DNA from 2 places in the Endozoicomonas sp. SESOKO4 genome. Region 2 is predicted to be linked to the other one. Evidence: predicted binding sites of a transcription regulator. Region 2 holds the regulator's gene; the other holds the start of a gene.
What was found. Region 2 encodes LexA, which represses DNA repair genes until DNA is damaged. Its sites were predicted from a motif close to TACTGTNTANNTANACAGTA; they were not measured.

Region 1 (7,544 bases), on a different contig from region 2:
GACCAAAATGGGTAAGGCCAGGGTCGTGCCTATGGTGGTCACCCGAAAACCGGGTTCCCGGGGCTATGTCCTTGAGGTGTTTGAGGCCTGGAAGGACTTTCCCCGGGGCGATGATCTGCAGGATGCGATCCGGGTCAATCAATTTGTAGAAGAGCAGGTCAGGAAAAAACCGGATCAGTATATGTGGCTGCATCGCCGATTTAAGACCCGGCCTGAAGGTGAGGTGGGTTTTTATCAAAAGTAGTTGCCACGATCTGATGAAATAACTGAGTACCAATGTTGCCTCTGTGATTCAATTGTTTTGGAAGTAGATATATACCTAAAAAGAAATGCAGCTGGATAGCTGCATTTCTTCATGGGTGGGTCAGAACAGATTGTTAACCCGCAATCATCAACCGCAAACCATCCAGCCTGAGCATCGCTTTCTGAAGGCATTGATGACCCATTGCGGCACGCAGTTTGAGGTGTTCGATCTCTTCATCACGCACGTTCGGGTTCACTGCTTTCAGGGCAGCCAGTCGCTTGATCTCTTCCGTAACATGGCTTAGCAGGTTTTTGCAGGCTTCAGTCACAATGGGATTAACCTGTTCCTTCGCTGCTTGCTCTGCTTTGGCCAACATGGTCAGAATCGGTTCCCGTTGCGCTTTCACCAGTTTTTTTGCCATCCCTTTCTTAATGGGCTGAAGCTGGGCATTGAGGGTATCGAAGGCAACTTTTTCTGATAGGTTGTTCATGCCAGGGTCGATCAGGCAGCGAATCGGTGTCGCGGGCAGGTATCGATCCAGTTGCAGTTTTTTCTCTCCCGTAGCACCGACGACATAGATCGCTTCCAGCAACATTGTGCCGGGTTTCAGCGCTTTGTTTTTCAGCAGAGCGACCGAAGTGTTGCCCATCTCACTGGTGAGCAGCATGTCCATGCTTTCACGAACCATGGGGTGCTCCCAGGTGAGAAAATGCATATCTTCCCGGGAAAGGGCCAACTCCCGATCAAAGGTGACGGTAATGCCGTCAGCCGGAAGACCTGGGAAGGATGTCACCATATGGCTGCCAGGACGTACAACGAGGCAATGCTTGGAATGATCTTCTGAATCGACGCCAAATCCTTCAAACAGCTTTTCCATATAGCGCTTGAGCTGTCTGGGTTCTTCCTGTGCTTCGATGTCGTTTATCAGGTCTTCACTGGAAAGAGTGCCACGGGAGTTGATTTCCAGCAGGCGATCCCGACCATTGTGGAGGTACTCATTCATTTTTGCATTGAGCTTGGCGGTTTCCTCTATCAAAGGCTGAATATCAGCCAGTGTCGTTTTTTTCTCCGGAATCAGTGTTTCAGTGAACGCTTCACCTAACTGCTCAAAGACCATGCTGCCAGACGGGCAGGTATCAGCGAATGCGTTCAGGCCCTGGTCATACCAGTGGAAGATTAATTCCTGTCCAGTGCCTTCTATGTAAGGAACATGAATTTTGATGGTCTCGGTCTGGCCAATTCGATCGAGTCGTCCGATACGCTGTTCCAGCAGATCCGGGTGAGCGGGCAAATCGAAGAGCACCAGGTGGTGGGCAAACTGGAAGTTTCGACCTTCACTGCCAATTTCGGAGCAGACCAGAACCTGGGCGCCGTATTCTTCATCAGCAAACCACGCAGCTGCACGATCTCGTTCCACGATCGTCATGTTCTCATGGAACACTGCCGTGGGTATGCCTGACAGAATTCTGAGGGCGTCCTCGAGGTCCAGAGCGGTATTGGCGTTGGCACAGATCACCAGCACTTTCTGCTTTTTGAGCAGTTTTAGCAGGTTAATCAGCCAGTCTATGCGTGGGTCGACTTTCCACCAGGGGTCCATGTCGTTAACACGGATATGGGACTGGTAAGCCAGTTCAGGATAGAGCGAACCGCGGACTTCAGTTTCTTCTTCCTGGGCAATCTGATAAAGCTCAGGCAGTTTCTGGGCGTAGCCCTGTACGACACGACCGGGGAATCCACCTACGGCTGCACGGGTATTTCTGAACAACACCCGGCCAGTACCATGGCGGTCCAGCAGAGTTTTTAGCAGTTGTTCACGAGCTGCTTCTTTTTGCTCATCAGAGCCATCATTGATCAGGTCGATCAGTGGTTGGCAGTCCTGGCCGAGGAAACCGGCCAAATGCTGACAGGCGGCTTCCGGCAGATGGTCATTTTCCAGCAGCTCCTGTACCGCTTCGGCCACAGGCTCATAGCTCTTCTCCTCTTTCTGGTAGGTCTCCAGATCATGGAAACGATCCGGGTCCAGTAGGCGGAGTCTGGCAAAATGACTTTCGGGGCCCATCTGTTCAGGCGTGGCTGTCAATAGCAGCAGTCCGGGAATCTGTGACGACAAGGTTTCTACAACCTGATATTCACGGCTGGGGTCTTCTTCTGACCAGACCAGATGATGAGCCTCATCGACGATCAGCAGATCCCAGTCAGCTTCCAGGACCTGTTGGAAACGATTTTCGTACTGGCTCAGGAAGTCCAGGCTGCAGAGAATCAGCTGTTCGGTGTTGAACGGGTTTTCATCTTCAATCGCACGGCAACGCTCTTCATCAAACAGGCCGAAGTGCAGGTTAAAACGACGCAGCATTTCGACCAGCCATTGATGTTGAAGTGTTTCCGGAACCAGAATCAGGACCCGGCTGGCACGTTCTGTGATCAGTTGCTGATGAAGGATAAGACCGGCTTCAATGGTTTTACCCATGCCAACTTCGTCAGCCAGCATCACTCTGGGCGCATGGCGTCCGGAAACCTCACGGGCTATGTGCAGCTGATGGGGGATCAGGCTGGTACGGGCACCGAGAAGCCCTCTTACTGGAGCGCTCAACAGGCGACAATTGTTCAGCAATGTCTTGTAACGCAGAGAAAAATTGCTGTTTTGGTCGATTTGACCTGCCAGCATTCTGTCCTGCGGTTTGTTGAAGTGAATAAAGTTGCCCAGCTCCGATTCGGGAAGCTCTCCGGGCTTGCCGTTGGGAAGAAGACCCTTATAGTGCAGCAGACCATTCTCTTCGATGACTTCTGTCACCGTCATGGTCCAGCCCTCGTGACTCTCTATCTTGTCACCAGGATTAAATTGTACCCTTGATAGCGGGCAGTTATTAATGGAGTACAGCCGGGTTTCACCGGTGGTGGTGAACAATAGGGTAACCATGCGACTATCGAAAGTCAGAACGGTACCTAATCCTTGTTCAGTTTCGGTGTCACTGATCCAGCGCTGTCCAGGAACGAAGCTCGTCATGTCGTGACTACATACCTTGCCAGACAAAAAGGCCGCTATATTAGCGGAATTCGCTGTATTAGCAACCAGTACAAGTGCTACTTGGCGGGCTGCTTCACTAGTGTCTCGGTCTGATAATGGGAAAAATGACCGCTAGAACCACTATCTTTGGTAAAAAAAAGGGTTTCTCAATCAGGAATGAAAGAAAGATTTTTTTTCATACAAAGCTATTTTTAGCTGAATCTGAAGCTGATCAGAGGGACGGTTAATGCCCATGACGCTTTGTTTTTGATTCGTTTATGAACAGGAGGTGAAATGAAAAAGGATTGAAATGAAAAAGGTGCTGACGGCAGAGCGAATCAGGGCATTCCGCTCTGGCAGTCGGGAAGTGCGTGCGCTGGATCAGGCCGCGGCCTCATCCTCATCCTTATCCTTTGTGTCGTTGTCTTGCTCAGAAGTCTGGCCAATCTCAAGCACCAGGTCCGGTTTGCCTTTAAAGGCTTTGGCAAAGGCTTCCTTGTTTTTAGCGAACATCAGGCCGATCTCTTCAGCCAGGTCTTCATCGATTTCAAAGCGGTCTTCCAGCAGGCTGGAGATGTTGGCGGCCAGCTCCAACATACGATCGTATTCTTCAGCGGCTTTCTTGTCTGTAAACATGCTTCCGTCCCGGTCAACTCGCCACATGGGGGTAATAGACATGGCCCTCTCCTGTAAGGCTTGGTTTAAAGTTACTGTATATAAATACAGTCATTCTGTCCAGTGGAACCCCTGAAGGTTAGCATGGAAACTCAAAGCATTTTCAGGACTTGGCAAGAGCTCCGGGTCATGGTTGGAGCTCAACAGCATTAACGATGTCTGTTCTTTTTGAAAACGCCGGGCTTTTTGTGAGGCGAGGGACGCTTCTTGTTGATAGCGGGGTTGCCACGGGAGCCCCTGGTTTTCAGGCCTGTTTTTGTGTGTCGTGGATCGGCTCTGCGTGTCACTGCGTTGGGCGCGGGTGGCAGTTGAACGGCAGCGGCCAGATCGTCGATGTCCGCTTTTTCTACTTCTTCCCACTGGCCCATGCGCAGGTGGTCAGGAATGATGACATTGGCAAAACGTACACGCTTCAGACGGCTGACAGTCAAATCCTGGGATTCCCAGAGTCTGCGCACTTCGCGATTACGGCCCTCCAACAGGCAAACATGGAACCAGCGGTTGATGCCCGAACCGCCTGAGTCAACAATATCGGTGAAGCGGGCAGGGCCATCTTCCAGCTCTACGCCATCGAACAGGTTCTTTACTTTCTGCTCTGTCGCATTACCCATGACTCGAACAGCGTATTCACGTTCAACCTGGTAAGAAGGATGCATGAGACGACTGGCCAGCTCACCATCTGTGGTGAACAACATCAGTCCGGAGGTGTTGATATCCAGACGGCCAATGGCAATCCAGCGCTCTCCCTGAAGTTTGGGCAGTTTGTCAAAAACAGTGGGGCGGCCTTCCGGGTCGTGGCGGCTACAAATCTCGCCTTCAGGCTTGTTGTAGGCAATGACGCGGCGGATTCCGGACGCATAGGTTTCCAGTTTGACCGGGCGACCGTCGACAGCAATCTTGTCTTCAGCATTGGCACGATCGCCGAGGCTGGCCTGTTCACCATTTACGGAGATTCGACCTTCGCTGATCCAGCGTTCCATCTCACGGCGCGAGCCCAGGCCGGCGCCCGCCAGGATTTTTTGCAGTTTTTCACCCTGGGGAGGAGTGGTTTCAGTTGTCATGGTATTTATGGCTATGCCGCTCTGTTTTTCTATCAAAGGGGCCAGAGTATAGCGACTTAATATAGGTTAAGACAGCGTGGATTTACGCTGCTGTTATGCTGAGTGATCAGACATGGTTCAGGGGTCAGTTCTTTCGTTTGATATTTCCCCGGATATTTCTGCTTCAGGAGCGGGCTCTTCCTCAATGGGCATATCGGTCGTCTGATATCGAGTTTCATCGCCTTCAGTGGGAAGTTCTGTCAGTTTCTCTGATGTCTGAATGTCCTGTTCAACTAACTGCTCTTCTTGCTCTGGTGCTTCGGCTTTCTTTTTACGGATCAGGTCATCAAAGTTGTCTGGCAGATCGGCTTCCAATTCATCCAGTTCGGCAAATAGCTCATCAGAGGATTGACCTTCAATCTCAATGGCCTCCTGATCTTCTGCGTCCTCTGTCGTTGGCTCCCTCTGATCGTTGGCTTCAGCCAGCTCCCGGGCAGCTTCCTCCAGATTACGAATCTCGGATAGGGGGGGCAGTTCATTGAGGTTTTCCAGATTAAAATAATCCAGAAACTGACGAGTTGTGGCAAACATGGCCGGGCGACCCGGCACATCCCGGTGACCCACCACACGTACCCATTCACGATCCTGAAGGGTTCGTATGATATTACTGCTGACGGCTACCCCCCGGATGTCTTCAATTTCCCCCCGGGTGATTGGCTGACGATAGGCGATGAGTGCCAGAGTTTCCAGCAGTGCCCGTGTGTAGCGCTGTGGTTTTTCTTCCCAGAGTCTGCCAACCCAGGTGGATAGTTCCTGTCTGACCTGGAAGCGGTAACCCGATGCCACCTTTTTGAGTTCAAAGCCCCGTCCCTCACAGGCTTCAGAGATGGACACCAGAGCTTCGCGGATCTGGTTGCCATCCGGACGCTCTTCCTCGGGGTAAAGGTCTTCGGGGAACAGGGCGGCCAGCTTTTCTTCAGTCAGGGGTTTCTGGCTGGCCAGCAGGGCTCCTTCCAGGATGCGTTGCAGCTGTTCTGCTTCCATTAGTCAATCCGGGCCTTAACGTGAATGGGACCAAAAGGTTCATTCTGTATCAATTCGATCAGGGATTCCTTGATCAGTTCCATCACCGCCATAAAGGTAACGACGACACCGAGTTTGCCTTCCTCCAGCCGGAACAGGGCAACAAAGGGGGTGAAGCGTTCAGATGTCAGCATGGACAGGACCTCACTCATACGCTCACGGGTGGACAGAGCCTCCTGTTCAACCTGATGATTGACGTACATTTCTGACCGGCGGAGCACCTCTCCCATGGCCAACATGATCTCCTTGAGATCGACTGCCGGATGGGGGCGATCCTGCTCAAGGTTGGGTGGGGCAGCATTGGCTTCATGAAGATCCCGAGTCATCCTGGGCAGTTGGTCAATATCTTCTGCGGCTTTCTTGAAACGCTCATATTCTTGCAGTCGACGAATGAGCTCAGCACGGGGATCTTCTTCCTCGTCTTCGTCCTCAGAGACTCGTGGCAGCAGCATGCGGGATTTGATTTCGGCCAGTGTAGCGGCCATGACAAGGTATTCTGCTGCCAGCTCGAATTGTCCTGATTCCATCAATTCTACATACTGCATGTATTGCTCTGTAATGACAGCTACCTTTATGTTCAGGATGTCCATGTTGTTGCGTTTGATCAGATAGAGCAGCAGGTCGAGAGGGCCTTCAAAGGCTTCCAGAAAGACCTGCAGGGCATCCGGTGGGATGTAAAGGTCGTCAGGCAACTTAGCCATGGGCTGACCCATAACCCGTATCTGGTGTTCAATGATTGCAGGCTCAGAGCCTGATTGAGTTTCCGGTGCCAGCTCTGCAGGGAGTTGTTTTCCGGGCTCAGCCACGGTTTCCGTGGAGGTCATTGATGCATCACCCTGTTGTAAATCCTCTAGCTGAAAAAAAGCAGCTTGACCGACCAGGCTCCTGACGGTGAAACTGCTTTTTATGATGATCAGGCTTAAAACCTGACCCGTATTTTGCAATGGCTGTTACATCACTGAAACACAGTGTTCAACGATAGTCCAGTCCTATGGCTTCCCGGACCTCCCTGAGGGTGTCCTGGGCTTCGTCCCGTGTCTTTTCGGTCCCTTCGGCAATGATACTTTTCACGACATCGGGATTGTTTTCCAGTTCTCTGGCTTCCGTGCGAATAGGCTCCAATTCGGCCTGAATCGCTTCAATCAGAGGTTTTTTGCAGTCCAGACAGCCGATACCTGCTGAGCGACAACCCTCTTGAACCCAGTCTCTGCGCTGCTCATCTGAATAGACTTGGTGAAGCTGCCAGACCGGACACTTTTCCGGTTCGCCCGGATCATTCCTGCGAATGCGGGCCGGGTCTGTGGGCATTTTTTTCAGTTTCGACGCAACACCGTCCTGATCTTCCCTGAGGCTGATGGTATTACCGCAGGACTTGGACATTTTCTGACCATCGAGGCCCGGCATACGGGCCTGTTCAGTGAGCAGAGCCTGAGGCTCCGGCAGGATAACCTTGCCTGTACCTTCCAGATAGCCAAAGAGTCGCTCCTGATCGCCCAGA
Region 2 (7,544 bases):
CCTTTAACCCGAAAGGTACAGTCACAGCTGGTACTTCTTCCCAGATTACCGATGGGGCTTCCTGCATGATCGTTATGTCCGCACAGCGTGCTCAGGATCTGGGTCTTCAACCAATGGCCGTGATTCGTTCCATGGCGGTTGCTGGTGTTGATCCGTCCATCATGGGTTATGGACCTGTACCCAGCACCAAAAAAGCACTGGAGCGTGCAGGCCTGACTATCGATGATATTGATCATGTTGAGCTGAATGAGGCGTTTGCTGCTCAGGCTCTGCCTGTTCTGAAAGACCTGAACCTGCTGGAGAAGATGGACGAGAAGGTGAACCTGAACGGTGGGGCAATAGCTCTGGGTCACCCCTTCGGATGCTCCGGTGCCCGAATCTCCGGTACCCTGCTGAACGTGATGAAGCAAAACAACGGTACGATCGGTGTGGCTACGATGTGTGTAGGACTGGGTCAGGGTATTACTACGGTCTTTGAGCGTCTGTAATACGTCGGCCTTTGCCAGGCGTGCCTGCCTGGCTTATCCTGCCTGAACGTATTTACCCCGGAATGTCATTTCGGGGTATCCTGCTTTTATGTATTTTTATGCAGAGGCTCTACTTCTCTGATGGGGATCTCTGACAAGGTTTGCTTGAGTCGCTTTGTCGACAAAAAAAGCCGGTTTTTTCCCGTGAATAATCATCCTGAAATCTGTCAGGCTTCGCAGTAATTAAATAATCTTTTGATATTCAAGGTAATTATTGCTTATAACCGGGTGGATTAATCATTGTGGCTGTGAAACGATAAATAAGAGGGTCGTTCAAGAAAAAATTGCCATCACTGAAGAGTTTTGCTTGACCGATGTTTTTCTTGACCTTATATATTGAAACAATTTTCAATTCCCGACCTTTCTTGTTTTGGTCGCAGGCAGCACTGAGTGTTTTTAATCTTTTTTCCAGGCTTGTCAGCATAACCGGAACAATGGAGCTGATTACAGGACGTGTAAGGTAGCATGGGTAAATCTCTAGTTATCGTCGAGTCGCCGGCCAAGGCGAAGACTATAAACAAATATCTGGGCAAGGACTTTGTTGTTAAGTCCAGTGTTGGTCACATTCGTGACCTGCCCACCGCGGGTGGCTCCAAGAAGCCTGTGGATCCCAAAGCTCGGGCAAGGGCCGCTGCTGAGACACGTAAGCTATCTCCTGAGCAGAAAATCATCCATAAGAAGCGCAAAGCCAAAGAACAGCTCATTGAAAGAATGGGCATTGACCCTGAAGAAGGGTGGAAAGCCCGTTACGAAATTTTGCCTGGCAAAGAGAAAGTGGTCGATGAGCTTCGACGCCTTGCCGAGTCTGCTGACAAAATCTACCTCGCAACGGATTTGGACCGTGAGGGAGAGGCTATAGCCTGGCATCTTCAGGAGGCCATAGGGGGAGAGCCTGATCGATATCGGCGGGTCGTTTTCAATGAAATTACCAAGAATGCCATCCAGGAAGCCTTCAAGGAGCCGGGTATTCTCAATATTGACCGGGTCAATGCCCAGCAGGCAAGGCGGTTCCTCGACCGCGTAGTGGGTTATATGGTTTCCCCATTGCTCTGGGCGAAAATTGCCCGTGGCCTGTCGGCAGGGCGAGTCCAGTCTGTAGCGGTTAAGTTAATTGTTGAGCGGGAGCGTGAAGTCAGAAGTTTTATCCCGGAAGAGTATTGGGAAGTCTATGCTGACCTGACTACCGGGAGTGGGGAAGTTATTCGCTTCCAAGTCGCCAAAGAAGCCGGTGACGCCTTCAGACCTACCAGTGAGGCCTCCACTGAAGTTGTTCTGGAAAAGCTGAGACGTGCTGATTACCAGCTGACAGAGCGAGAAGATAAGCCGACCCGCAGTCGTCCTTCTGCCCCTTTTATTACCTCAACGCTACAGCAGGCAGCCAGCACCCGTCTTGGATTCAGTGTCAAGAAAACCATGATGATGGCTCAACGCCTCTACGAAGCGGGTCATATTACCTATATGCGTACTGACTCCACCAATCTGAGTCAGGAAGCAGTGGAGAGTGCCCGGGAGTTTATTAATGGTACCTACGGTGCGAAGTATCTGCCAGAGGAGCCAAACCGGTATTCCAGCAAAGAAGGCGCTCAGGAGGCACACGAAGCAATACGTCCTTCCTCTGTGACTGCTCAGCCGGGTTCTATATCCGGACTTGAGAAGGATGCAGAGCGACTCTATGAGCTGATCTGGAGACAATTTGTTGCCTGTCAGATGACGCCCGCGGGGTACCTGAGCACTTCCCTGACGGTCAGAGTGGATGACTTTGATCTGAGGGCGAGAGGCAGAACCCTGAAGTTTGATGGCTACACTCGTGTCATGGCAGCTATTGCCAAGAAGGGTGAAGACATCATTCTGCCCGCCCTGAACAAAGGTGACCCCCTGGATCTGAAAAAACTGGACCCGAAACAACTCTTTACAAAGCCGCCGGCCCGTTTCAGTGAAGCGGCTCTGGTTAAGGAGCTGGAGAAGCGCGGAATTGGAAGACCCTCGACTTATGCTTCCATAATTTCGACCATTCAGGATCGTGGTTATGTATCTCTGAAAAATCGTCGTTTCTATGCCGAGAAAATGGGCGATATTGTCACAGACCGGCTGGTTGAAAATTTCCATGATCTTATGGATTACAACTTTACCGCCAATATGGAGTCAAATCTCGATGTGGTGGCTGAAGGTGGCAAGAACTGGAAGGATCTGCTGGACCATTTCTACAGTGATTTCAGCAACAAGCTGGAGCAGGCTGAAAACGACAGTGATGGCATGCGATCCAATGACCCTTCTCCCACCGACATCAAATGTCCTGAATGTGGCAGGGATATGATGATTCGTACAGCGAGTACTGGCGTCTTCCTGGGCTGTTCCGGTTACTCGCTCCCCCCGAAGGAGCGTTGTAAATGTACGATTAATCTGGTGCCTGGAGAAGAGGTTGAAGATGCTGACGATGAGAATGCTGAAGTTAACGCTTTGCGAGCTATGCATCGTTGTCCCAAGTGTTCTACAGCGATGGAAAGCTATCTGATTGATGAGCAGCGCAAGCTTCATGTCTGTGGTAATAACCCGGACTGCTCCGGCTATGAAGTGGAACAAGGTCAGTTCAAGCTCAAAGGTTATGATGGCCCTGTGCTTGAATGTGACAAATGTGGCTCCGAGATGCAGCTGAAATCGGGACGTTTTGGCAAATACTTTGGTTGCACCAACAGTGAGTGTAAAAACACCCGTAAACTGCTGAAGAGTGGGGAAGCGGCCCCCCCAAAAATGGATCCGGTGCCCATGCCCGAACTTAAGTGTCTGAAAGTGGATGATCACTACATTCTCAGGGACGGTGCCTCCGGACTTTTTCTGGCCGCCAGCCAATTTCCAAAGAATCGTGAGACCCGTGCTCCTCTGGTCAGTGAACTGATCCCTCATCAGGCGGCTATTGATCCTAAATATCATTATCTTCTGGATGCTCCGAGACAGGATGCTGAAGGCAATCCAGCGATAATCCGCTTTAGTCGTAAAACCAAGACTCAGTATGTTATGAGTGAGTCAGAAGGTAAGGCGACGGGGTGGAGTGCTACCTTCCAGGAAGGTAAGTGGGAAGAAAAAGTCACCAGAAAGCGCAAAAAATCCTGATCTGGCCTGTTCAAAAACAAGACCTTCGCGGTGATCCGTGAGGGTCTTTCTATTTGTGAGAATGATTATGTCTGAGCAGTGGCGAGCCTATACCAATAAGAAGTTGCACTATGCCCGTTTACAATTGGGTACTTGGGAAAGAGCAGAACCTTTCGAGCAGGAAGCTTTTCGCGAAGCATTTTTGTTGCATGCTCGTCAGGCATATTTCTCCATGCTGGCAGAGATATTGTCTCCTTATGGTCATCAGTTAAGCCGTCTGATGTCTCTGGAAGAAGCTTACAACTTGGTAAGTGAGCAGGAAGGTGATGTTTCTGAACTCGAGCAGCTAAAACAATTAGAGTTGTCTGACAGCTGGCTGGCAGATTTACTCAAAGCTTATGGCGAAATTTCACTTTTAGACGATGATATACAATCATATTCTAATAAAATCAATACTGCCATGATTGCTTCGGACAGTGCTGGAAGTACAAGAGGTGTTAAAACACCGGAAAGTGCCAAAAGTATTCTTGCTTCCCTCAAGGAATTGGTGGGCCACTTCAGAAATTTCAATCTCGAATGGTGACTTAATCATTTACTGCTCATTCTGCGTTCAACCGTTGGGATCGCCATAGACTGGGGAGTATCTTGTGCCCAGGGAGGGATATAGGTACAAAGTCTTATATAAGCCGGGGTCAACACTCAATGAGCCAGGGGGGGGGCTCTGTAGGTGCGATTCAGACAGGTTTGACAGAGGTACCCTATGACAAAGATCATGCTGTGCTGTTCTGCAGGTATGTCTACCAGTATGCTGGTTAATCATCCTTTCACATTACTCTGCATTGACCTGTTGCATCATGATGCACAATGCTGCATGATTTCCACCTCTTACTCGCTATTTATGGGACGAAATATGGCTGCATCGTTTTTGGAAATTGTGGAACTTCCAACAGGAGAGATTGTTTTGCGACGCAGTGATGAAGAGGGCGAGCCCCTGCTGACCATGAAATTTTCCGGGGAAGCCAAGGAGTATCTTGAAGGAGAGTATCTACAAGTGGCAAAGGTCATGTTTGACGCCGGAATGCGGGAAGTTGCTGAACTGACTCGTCCCCAATCCTCTGAAGAAGAGATTCCTGAGAACAGAGTGCTGCATTGACTCTATCTTCAAGGCAGTGACAGGTTTTCATGCAACCTGCCTGCTGCGAATAGCCAGTCCCTGACACTGTCCATTGCGGGCAGCGCTTTCAAGCTTGATTAGCCACCCTTTATCCAAGTGCCCCAGCCAACTAATGACGGTGTGGCTGGTTCCGGATGCCAGTGCTTTCCGGGTGAGTTCCAGTGTCTGGTGATCATCGTTAGCGCTAAAAATTTGCACCTTGTCATGGTTCAGGTTGCAATTCTTTAACCATTGCAAGGTTCTGGTATCCGATTTGTCTGCCAGAATCAGAGTCAACCAGCGTTCACTGTCACTGGAAAGCTGACTGAGCATTGGTGTCAGGAGTTGTTCGGCCTGCCAGGGTTGTCCTGACAGAATGAGCTCATTAATACTGGGACTGGGAGAGCTTTTATTTTTCTCTGGTAACGTTTTTTTCAGGCTGGAGCGGTTTATGCGAACTGTGTTGCTCTGAAAGCCTGATGTTGAAAAATTGTGCCTTTCACTGCTTGTTCGGTACAGCATGAATCCTTCCTCCTGGCATGGTCCGGTCGCTTTTCGGTGTTCTCACTCAAGTGTACAGGTGCTCATACAACATCCGTTTCAGGACTGATTTCTGATCACCCCGACGCTTAAACCTTCGACCGCGAAAATATCATGAGTGAGATCGACGACAATGGTTTCGAACTCGTCGTTTTCCGGATGGAGTAATACCTTGTTTTTCTGTTTCTCGAATCGTTTAACGGTGACTTCGTCTTCTATCCTGGCGACGACAACCTGACCGTTTCGAACCTCTGTAGTCTTGTGAACGGCCAGCAGGTCACCATCAAGAATCCCGATGTTTTTCATGCTCATCCCTTTGACTCTTAACAAGAAGTCAGCGGCTGGGGTGAAGAAGCCGGGGTTGAGCATCAGGTGGTCTTCGATATGTTCCTGGGCGAGGATCGGGTTACCGGCAGCCACCTGTCCAATGATCGGAAGGCCTTCAGGCTGGCTGTCTGGAATTCGGATACCTCGTGAAGCACCGGGGGTAATTTCGATGGCGCCTTTACGGGCCAGTGCCCTGAGATGTTCTTCTGCCGCATTGGGTGAACGAAAACCGAAGGTCTTGGCGATTTCTGCCCTGGTGGGTGGGAAACCTGTCTCTTCGATATGAGACTTGATCAGGTCCAGTATTTCGGATTGCCGTTTAGTCAGTTTGATCATGGTCACTCAATCTGTTTTTTTATACAGTATCTGTGATTATATACAGTAATATTGCTCTGGCAAGTCATTATGTTAGGTCGGGCCGCGCAGGTCGGGCCGCGATGATGAGCAGCAATTGAACTAAGGGCCGTCAATGATGCATGTGGCAAGCTTTACCTTCCTACTGGTGAATGGTTGACCGATATTCGCAAACTGATTCTGTGAGGCTTTTGTTAAAAAAAATCCGGAGGTGATTAATCTCCGGATTTAGCATTGTATTGATTCATGGTTGATTAAAAGTTAACTTCTCACGCAGCGCGTCCCAGGCTTGAAAAGAAACCTCTAATTGAAAAGGAGAATCACGACCAAAAATCCTGACAAATTTAAAATGTTTGTCTCCAATTGATTTTAATATTCTTTCTCTAAGCTTTTTAGCCTCTTCCAAAGAAGACATCGTGAGTGTTAGCTGCATATGATCTGATTTAGTATTCTGAATATCAAACTCCCCATTCGGATTATAGTTCTGTTGTATTAAAGTACTTACACTCCCCATTGGAGTTTGATCGGTTACTTCTTTTTTAGATGTGAATTGATCATCAGACGTATAAACTTTGCTATCAGAACTGTCATCTTCACTATCAGACATATCATAATCGTTAAAAGTTACCAGATTATCAGAGCTCGGTTTTTCAGCAGGGATAATTGTAGGATTATCTTTGCTGTCAGAAATATAAAAATCAGTGGATTCAGAAGTTATTTTATCAATCATTTTATCCCATTCTCTAATTGAAACATATACTTCAATAGAAAAAAAGCTTTTGTTAACCCGAATTAAATTCCCATTTTTTTCACCAATTGATTCTAATACACTTTCTTTAAACTTTTTAGCACTATCCAAAGAAGAAAAACTGACTGTTAAATTAGTATTGTTTGCATCAGCACTTTGAATATCTAAATACCCATTTGGATTATAAAATTTATTTATATAAGTGCTCACATCAACAGTTTCAAAAGTTCTAAAAGACAGATCTTTTATTAGAGATAAGTTTTTTTGTACTTCTTCCTGTTTATTTAAGAACGGGTTATTAGAACTATCATCATCGCTATCAGATATATCATCATCGCTATCAAATATATCATCTTCGCTATCATACATATCAAAAGGGTTGGAACTTGCCAGTTTTTTAGAATTAGAACTCTGTTTTCCAGCGGTGCTGATTACAGGATCACCATCAAACTCCAAAAAGCTGCCATCCTTTATGACCAGCTCAATTAACCGATTACCTTCTTTGTCTACAATGGCAATGTAGCCAGGGCAGTCAAAATCAAAATGAGAAGTTCCAGATACGCACCTTGTTAAAATTTTTGCAACAGTCGCCATCTTACCGCTAGCACCTTCTTCATCAACAGATAATACGATCTTCTGAAGCACCTCCAGATCCTGATCTGCCGGTAGGCCTAGTCTTGTCAGATCTCCTGCTACTATGTCGGTTCCTAATGCCTCACACATTTTCTCGAGTAACTGAGTGTCGCAACTGTCTTCTACTTTTATTTTGGGTAGCGATAGCTGATATTTCGCTTCTTTATAATTTAAT

Region 1: a site for LexA is predicted at 3,957-3,976, ahead of KDK16_RS09645 (YebG family protein). Genes of this name have one in related genera too.

Annotation. Positions count from the first base shown of each region.
Region 1 covers NZ_JAHHPS010000498.1:10,227-17,770, reverse strand. Annotated here, with positions in the region: gene lpxL (LpxL/LpxP family Kdo(2)-lipid IV(A) lauroyl/palmitoleoyl acyltransferase) at 1-244, shown strand, start outside; gene rapA (RNA polymerase-associated protein RapA) at 378-3,248, opposite strand; gene KDK16_RS09645 (YebG family protein) at 3,630-3,926, opposite strand; gene rluB (23S rRNA pseudouridine(2605) synthase RluB) at 4,073-4,984, opposite strand; gene scpB (SMC-Scp complex subunit ScpB) at 5,102-6,007, opposite strand; gene KDK16_RS09630 (ScpA family protein) at 6,007-6,870, opposite strand; gene KDK16_RS09625 (tryptophan--tRNA ligase) at 7,019-7,544, opposite strand, start outside.
Region 2 covers NZ_JAHHPS010000191.1:16,020-23,563, forward strand. Annotated here, with positions in the region: gene fadA (acetyl-CoA C-acyltransferase FadA) at 1-488, shown strand, start outside; gene topA (type I DNA topoisomerase) at 993-3,635, shown strand; gene KDK16_RS03640 (DUF6586 family protein) at 3,703-4,197, shown strand; gene KDK16_RS03645 (hypothetical protein) at 4,375-4,767, shown strand; gene KDK16_RS03650 (SulA-like leucine-rich domain-containing protein) at 4,795-5,289, opposite strand; gene lexA (transcriptional repressor LexA) at 5,368-5,970, opposite strand; gene KDK16_RS03660 (serpin family protein) at 6,233-7,544, opposite strand, start outside.